DNA from 2 places in the Paenibacillus sp. FSL R7-0216 genome. Region 2 is predicted to be linked to the other one. Evidence: riboswitches for the same ligand, from Rfam matches in the RefSeq annotation. Region 2 holds a riboswitch; the other holds the start of a gene.
What was found. Region 2 has a riboswitch for cyclic di-AMP ahead of MKZ15_RS00145 (3D domain-containing protein). Riboswitches for the same ligand answer to the same signal wherever they lie in the genome.

Region 1 (3,775 bases), 1.5 Mb from region 2:
AATGGAAAGCCACGCCCGAACAGTTCGTTCGCTGCATGAACAGGCGTTGTCGCTGCAAGAATCGATTGCGAAATTCCGGATTTAACCGGAGTTTAGAGAAAAAAAACGTACCCTTACTGCCTCCCTTTTACGGAGCCGGCGGTCAGGGTACGTTTTGTTTTACCCGGTAACGGACATTTCGTTGAAGGAGACGGCTTCGTCTTGCCTCCGCTCCGGTTTCCTCCAGTAGGCTTCGTTGCCCGGCAGGTCATCGAACCAAGCAGCCTCGTCCGGACAAGGCAAAATCATGAACTTGCCGTAATCATGGTCTCGCGACTGATGATATTTGAGATAAGCCTGGCCGTCTTCGATTGCGAGGATTTCGATTTTTCCCGAAGAGTGACTCATCGACAAGCGCACGCGCTTGCCCAGGCCCGAAGTGCGGGCCTTCGCTTCCTCAACCAGCTGGTACGCCCGTTTCAGCGGAATGACAAAATCGGCGTTTCCAGCTACTGGCCGGTTGATGAAGAAATAGTAGGGTGTGACGCCTGCCCAGGACAACCGATCCAGCAATTCGCCAAGCACGGCCGCATCGTCGTTAATGCCTTTGAGGATCGGCGTTTGATTGACCACAATAGCCCCGGCGTCGTGCAACGCCTGAAAGCCTCGTTTGGCCTCAGGGGTCATTTCGCGCGGATGATTGATATGCGCCATAACATAAATACGTTGGTCTACGGTGGAGAATTCCCTGATCAGATCCAGCAGCTCCGGATCTTCATAAATGCGCATGGGATTAAAAACGGGGATTTTCGAGCCGAGGCGGATGATTTTCACATGTTCAATGGCTCGCAGCTGTTCGAGTATAGTACGCAGCTTCCTCGTAGCCAGGATCAGGCTGTCACCGCCGGTCAATAAGACGTTGTTGATCTCGGGATGCTGAGCGATGTACTCGATGCCGGGCGTCACATCCGACATCGCCTCCTTCACATCGTTGCGGAACAAGCGTTTGCGGAAGCAATAGCGGCAGTAGGAGCCGCAAACCTCGGAGACGATCAACAGAGCGGTCGTCCGGTATTTGTGCTGACAGCCGGGAACCGCATAGTTCGTCGCCTCGTCGGAAGCGTCCCAACGCCCGTATTCCTTAAGCTCTCCCGTATTCGGGATCACCAGCTTGCGGATCGGGTCTTCCGGATCGTTCCAGTCGATCAGATTCAAATAGTAATCATTTACCCGAAAGACGAATTTGTCCGTAATCGGTTTCAATTCCTGACGCTCCTGTTCGGACAATTCGCTCACCTTGGCGATGTCGGTGATGTACTTCGGATTTGCCATAATCATCTCCTCCTTAAATGGGATCGATGCGTAAAGAAGTAGCGGTAGCGGGAAACCTTGCAGTGAATGCGAGTACTCCGCCGAATGCTCGGGTCATATCCCTTGAGAAGCACAAAAAGACCCCGCTCAAATAAACAGGGTCATTAGTTGATGACTGAACATATTTAAGATGACCCATCCACTGCAAACGAGGTTAGCTGACGGGCTCGGGAAAGATGGTTCCCTACGTTAAAACTAGCAACGATTCGCCCCAAAAAATGGTTCCCCCGCTTTTCGACTTTACTCATCGAAAATTAAGCGTACTATCATGCTACCTTAGAATCGCCTGATTTGTCAAAGCTTACCTTCTTCCGCGCTCGGCCGAATTCCGGAAATTTCGTAGACCAGGTCCATCCGCAAATGGCAGCGGACTACATCAGCCAGCCGGTTGAAGGCTTCTTCCTTCCGCGAGAAGGACGCAAAAGTGGTGCCCAAAGGTTCCAGTCCTTTGCTTGTACGAAGCCCATCCAGCCAGGCGCGCCGCCAGGTATCATTGTGGAACAAACCGTGCAGATACGTTCCGAACACTCTCCCGTCGGCTCGGACTGCGCCTTCCGGATGTGGGGCGTCCTCCGCTCCCCCCTGCGTGGGCTCCATCCCTTCGGCTTGTAACATAAACAAAGGACTGATGTCCCGAAGGAATTGGGTCTCGCCAGCATGGATCTCATAGCCTTCTATCGGCAATCGACGATCCGAAGGATGCAGCAGAACTGGCAGGTTGTCTATCGTTTGGCCATAAACGCGAACGGTCCTTTTGCCCGGAATGAAGGTTGTTGTTAAAGGTAGCAAACCAATTCCTATCGCCGTTCTCACTTGTCCGGATTCTACCGCGTCTGGATCATGCAATTGCTCTCCCAGCATTTGATACCCACCACAAATGCCGACAAGCTGGGCTTGGGTATTCCCTTCGATCAAACTGCAAATTGCTCCCTCCAGCCCTTGCTCCCGCAGAAATGTTAAATCCCCGATCGTATCCTTGGTTCCCGGTAAAATCACGGCATCCGGATGTCCAAGTTCCGAAGGTTTACTCACGTAACGCAGTGACACATCCGGTTCGGCAGCCAAAGGTGCGAAATCGGTAAAATTAGAAATTCGCGGGTAACGAATGACCGCGATATCCAGCACCTTACCGGCAGCCTTCTCTGAGCGGGAAACATAAGTATCCATAACAACGGAATCCTCCGCTTCAATATCCAGATCAGGCAGAAACGGGAGCACGCCTAACACAGGAATCCCGGTCCGCTGCTCCAGCCAATCCAGCCCGGGCTGCAGCAGGGACAAGTCGCCGCGGAACTTGTTGATCATGAACCCTTTGACTCGAGCTCGTTCGTGCGGCTCCAGCAGCTCCAACGTGCCGACGAGAAAGGCAAATACGCCGCCACGGTCGATATCGCCTACCAAAATGACCGGAGCATCCGCCCACTCAGCCAAATTCATATTGACGATATCCCGCTGCTTCAGGTTGATTTCCGCCGGGCTGCCAGCCCCCTCCATGACGACGATGCCGTGCTTCTCGCGCAGCCTTCCAAGCGCTTCCACCACCAGCGATTTGGCATGGGGCAGGAACTCCTCGCGATAGTCCGATGCGCTGAGATGCCGGTAAGGACGCCCGTGAACGACGATTTGCGAATGCATCTCACCCGTTGGCTTGATTAACACCGGATTCATGTCCGTGGTGGCGTCGATCCCGCAAGCCTCCGCCTGGATTCCTTGCGCCCGACCGATTTCGAATCCGTCTGGTGTAACATAGGAGTTCAGAGCCATATTCTGCGACTTAAACGGAGCTGGATGAAGCCCGTCCTGCGCGAAAATACGGCATAATGCCGTCACGATGACGCTTTTACCCACGTCCGATGCCGTGCCTTGGATCATCAGCAACGCGCTGGCCGGAGCCGGGGCATCAGAATCTGCGCCAGTAACTTCAAACTCGTCAAGCCTTTTGTTCACTTTAGCCTCCACTCCTTTCCGAATCGTGAGATTTGTTCCTCTGCAGGCTGCTTTGCACGATTATCCCTTTCATTAAGGGTGGGGGCCCTTGTATTGTTATCGTTATTAGCACCCTGAGCCTAAGGGATAATGGTGCAAAACCTCGGTTGGGACACGGACTTGCTATGACATTAACATCTAGGCCTTACCGCAAAATCAACACGGCGAGCAGAAGCAGGACAGCCTCCAGCCCTTCACCAAGCGCACCGTATGTATCCCCAGTCAAACCGCCCAGTTTGGCACTGATCCGACGGGCCGCCCAGGTGCCCGCTGCCCAGGCAATCAAAGGCGCCGCAACGATATATAATAGCGAGCGAAGCAATGCGGTTTCGTCAGCTCCGCTCAGCGACAGGAGCAGGGTTAGCAGCAGCACCATGACCGTAAGCGTAACCGCCATCATAGTGCCTCCCCAGGCATCCCGCTCACCAAAGCCGTGAAA
Region 2 (3,775 bases):
GGTTATTCCTTTGGTTTCCTGCCGCATCCGCTTCCGGATCTATTTGAAGGTAACATCGGGGTCGCTGACTATTTGCAGTTGGACGAAGCTTTGATGCAAACGGCGTTCATGCAGTGGACGAGGGAGTCAGATGAGTTATTACGCGATTTGTGCTCCCGGTTTTTGAATCGCAAATTGTATAAATATGTAGAATTGGACACACCAGAGCTGGAAATGCTGGAGGAGATTCGGGAGTCCTTTACGCGCGTCGGACTGCATCCCGAATATGACATGGAAATTGATTTTCCGACCGATCTGCCGTATGATGTGTTCCGTCCGGACGAGGGGTTCCGTCAGAAGCAAATCTTGCTCTTGGACCGTCAGGAACGGGTACGGGAAATTTCTGAAGTGTCGGATATCGTTCGGTCGATTAGCGGATTACATCGAGGCAAAACGCATTTGTACTATCCGGATAATAAATTGTGTGCTGTAATGGATCGGTTGCCCCAGAAGGTAGCCCGCATATTCGAGCAACGGAATTAGGAGGATGACGATTCGAGATGTTATTTGATACGCATACGCATTTGGATAATCCCCAATTTGACGAGGATCGCGAGGAAGTGATTGCACGCGCCGTGGAGCAAGAGGTCACAAGGATGATCAACATCGGATTTAACCGGGAAACCATCCCGTCGACCATGAAATTGGCGGAGTCGTATGACTTCATTTATGCGGCTGTTGGCTGGCATCCGCAGGATGCCATTACGATGCAAGAAGGGGATTTGGACTGGATCGCTGAATTATGTAAACATGACAAAGTCGTAGCGATCGGTGAAATCGGGCTGGACTATTACTGGGACACGTCCCCAAAAGAAGTGCAGCATGACGTATTCCGCAAACAAATTGGACTAGCTCGCAGTCTGGGGATGCCGATTTCCATCCATAATCGCGATGCCCATGAGGATGTGGTCCGCATTCTCCGCGAGGAGAAAGCAAACGAGGTTGGGGGTGTCATGCACTCGTTCTCTGGTAGTTGGGAAATTGCCAAAATGTGTCTGGATTTGGGATTTCATTTGTCGTTTGGCGGACCAATTACGTTTAAAAATGCAAAACAGCCCAAAGAAGTGCTGACCAAGACGCCAATGGATCGTTTATTAATCGAAACGGATTCCCCTTATTTAACACCACACCCATATCGTGGAAAGAGAAATGAGTCTGCGCATGTCCGCCTGGTTGCGGAAATGGCTGCCGAGCTCAAAGGGGTTACTTTTGAGGAAATCGCCGAAATTACGACCCGAAATGCAATGGAACGATTTGGAATCTCGAGGATTTAAGAGTAAATCGGATGAAAAAAAGAGGATTTCGGAAAGATTAATGCTTTTTAACCGTTAAAACCGAGATCATTACATTTTTTTAACCATTTTTTTAAAAAAACGTGGTTGATTCGTCCTTTACAACATGCATCGAAACAGGATAGAATTTTTTCAGTATCGATTTAGTGCGTTCTGGATGGACAAATTGAACGATACTTGGTTCCATGAACCAGTCTCGCTGAATCTCCTTCACGGAGAACGGGGGAACCGATACAGGCAGCGGTTGGCGGCAAGCCTCTCGCGTCGGTATTTGATTTCTTTCCAGGGTCTATGGGGTGAATTCGAGGTCATTGCGCCATGAGCGAATGAACTGAGAAAGGGCGGCTCTCTTTCGCCCGAACCCGACAGCTAACCTCGTAAGCGTATAAGAGAGGTCACTCGTGCAGCTATTACACCAAGACATTCAGGAAGCCACGAAGGAGTTCCTCTAACTCTTTCTTTGGGCTTCTTTTGTTTTGAATAAAAGTAATAGGGTCATCATACTGTTGGTAAACAGGAGGTGACGTACGCAAGAAGACTGGATCAGGATGCAAAATGGCTTGGTATTTCAATAAGAGTCAAAAAGTCAGGTTTTCAGCACCGAGAAGGTTGGATGAAACTAGGGACTGAGTAGCGGAGCGTACATAGGGGTACGTGAGCAACGGAAGGCCCGGGTGAATTCAAGATTCGATGTCGAATCAACTTCTTGATTTACTTCGTGATCAAAAGATGACTTTTTTGACAACCATAGTCGTTTTGTAAAAAGTAACTGTAGTCACGTCAATCGTTATCATGCATCGACCTAGACGGCGGGACTATGAAGGAGGACGGAAGAAATGGGCATTTTCCGCAAAGAGGAGACCCATGAATCACGCTCATCCAGCATGTCTTACGCAATGCGATGGAAGCATGAGAATTTACGTCAGATTGCGCTCGTCGGCGTTCTGACCATCGCGGTATTCATCATCATCCTAATCTGGCTGTTTGGCCAGGCACATAAAGAAGTGTCCCTGATTGTGGACGGCAGCGTCCAATCGGTGGAGACGAATAAATCCAGCGTAGCCCATCTGCTGGAGGAGCAATCGATTCAACTCAGCGCGAAGGATTCCGTATCGCTTCCGCTGGACAGCTCGCTTAAGAACGGTGACCGCATTGTCATCGTACGCGCAAAGCCGGTAAACGTGAGCGTGGACGGCATGAAAAAGGTTCACTTCACAACACAAAGCAAAGTAGAAGGCGTATTGTCCGAGATCGGCGTCACATTGGACCAAGATGACAAGGTCTCACCGACACTGGACAGTAAAGTTACCGCGAACCTGGACGTCAAGATTGTTCGGGTGAGTAAGCAAACGGTGCAGACGAAGGAGACCGTGCCTTTTAGCGTGGTCAAAACGTCGGACGCCAATCTGCTGAAAGGCACGACGAAGGTCGTTCAGCAAGGCAATGCCGGATTGGTCATTCACAACATTGAGAAAACTTACGAGGACGGAAAGTTCGTGACAAAGCGATGGCTCGGCAAAGAGGTCACTAAAAAGGCCCAGCCGAAGGTTGTTGCCGTCGGCACGAAGAAGCCAACCGCCGTTCTGTCGGCCAGCATTAACCGTACCGCAAATGCGGTGAACATTAGCGGGTTGACGACCAAAGGCGGCGTCTCTTTTGAATATAAAAAGATACTTAAAAACGTCACGTTGACCGCCTATTCGGCGGAAGAAGACGGGATTGGCACCCGCACGGCCTCCGGTACCCGCGTGACCGAAGGCAGAACAATCGCGGTTGATAAGGACGTCGTTCCACTCGGTTGGTGGGTATACATCGAGGGGATCGGCTTCCGTAAGGCGGAGGATACCGGCGGGGCTATTGATGGGAACAAGATGGATGTTTATTACGATACCCTGAAGGATGCGAAGAACTTCGGCCGGAAGAAGGGGCGTACCGTTTACGTCATCGGCCCGACGAAGCCGGAATTGAATTAACTCTCGACTCTCTTTGTTTTACAATGCAGAGGGAATGAGATAGTATTAGGATGATGAATAAGACAGTGGATTAGAAGAGGATGTTATCCTCTTCTTTTTGTTATTCTTGCAAGGAAGTTCAAAAAGTCGACTTTTTGAACATCATTAATAACAAAAAAGATAAGCTAGAGCACGAAGGGAAGAATAGATACCATGATCAAAGAGGTCATCGTGGTGGAGGGCCGAGATGACACCGTGGCCATCAAGCGAGCCGTGGAGGCGGATACGATTGAGACCGGCGGTTCGGCCATCGGGGAAGTGACGCTCAAGAAGATCGCTTTGGCTCAGGAGCGCCGAGGGGTCATTATTTTTACTGATCCGGACCATGCCGGGGAGCGGATTCGCAAAATCGTGGCGGCAAGGGTTCCGGGCTGCAAGCATGCGTTCCTTCCCGAGGCAGAGGCCACGAAGCGGGGCGACATCGGCGTGGAG

Region 1: another riboswitch for cyclic di-AMP. It lies ahead of MKZ15_RS06560 (KamA family radical SAM protein); the one in region 2 lies ahead of MKZ15_RS00145 (3D domain-containing protein).

What each region holds. Positions count from the first base shown of each region.
Region 1 covers NZ_CP150222.1:1,516,733-1,520,507, reverse strand. The annotation lists gene MKZ15_RS06565 (HAMP domain-containing methyl-accepting chemotaxis protein) at 1-85, shown strand, start outside; gene MKZ15_RS06560 (KamA family radical SAM protein) at 160-1,311, opposite strand; cyclic di-AMP (ydaO/yuaA leader) riboswitch at 1,479-1,621, opposite strand; gene MKZ15_RS06555 (cobyric acid synthase) at 1,645-3,222, opposite strand; gene cobS (adenosylcobinamide-GDP ribazoletransferase) at 3,482-3,775, opposite strand, start outside.
Region 2 covers NZ_CP150222.1:29,987-33,761, forward strand. The annotation lists gene MKZ15_RS00135 (HD domain-containing protein) at 1-522, shown strand, start outside; gene MKZ15_RS00140 (TatD family hydrolase) at 540-1,313, shown strand; cyclic di-AMP (ydaO/yuaA leader) riboswitch at 1,519-1,730, shown strand; gene MKZ15_RS00145 (3D domain-containing protein) at 2,168-3,304, shown strand; gene rnmV (ribonuclease M5) at 3,497-3,775, shown strand, end outside.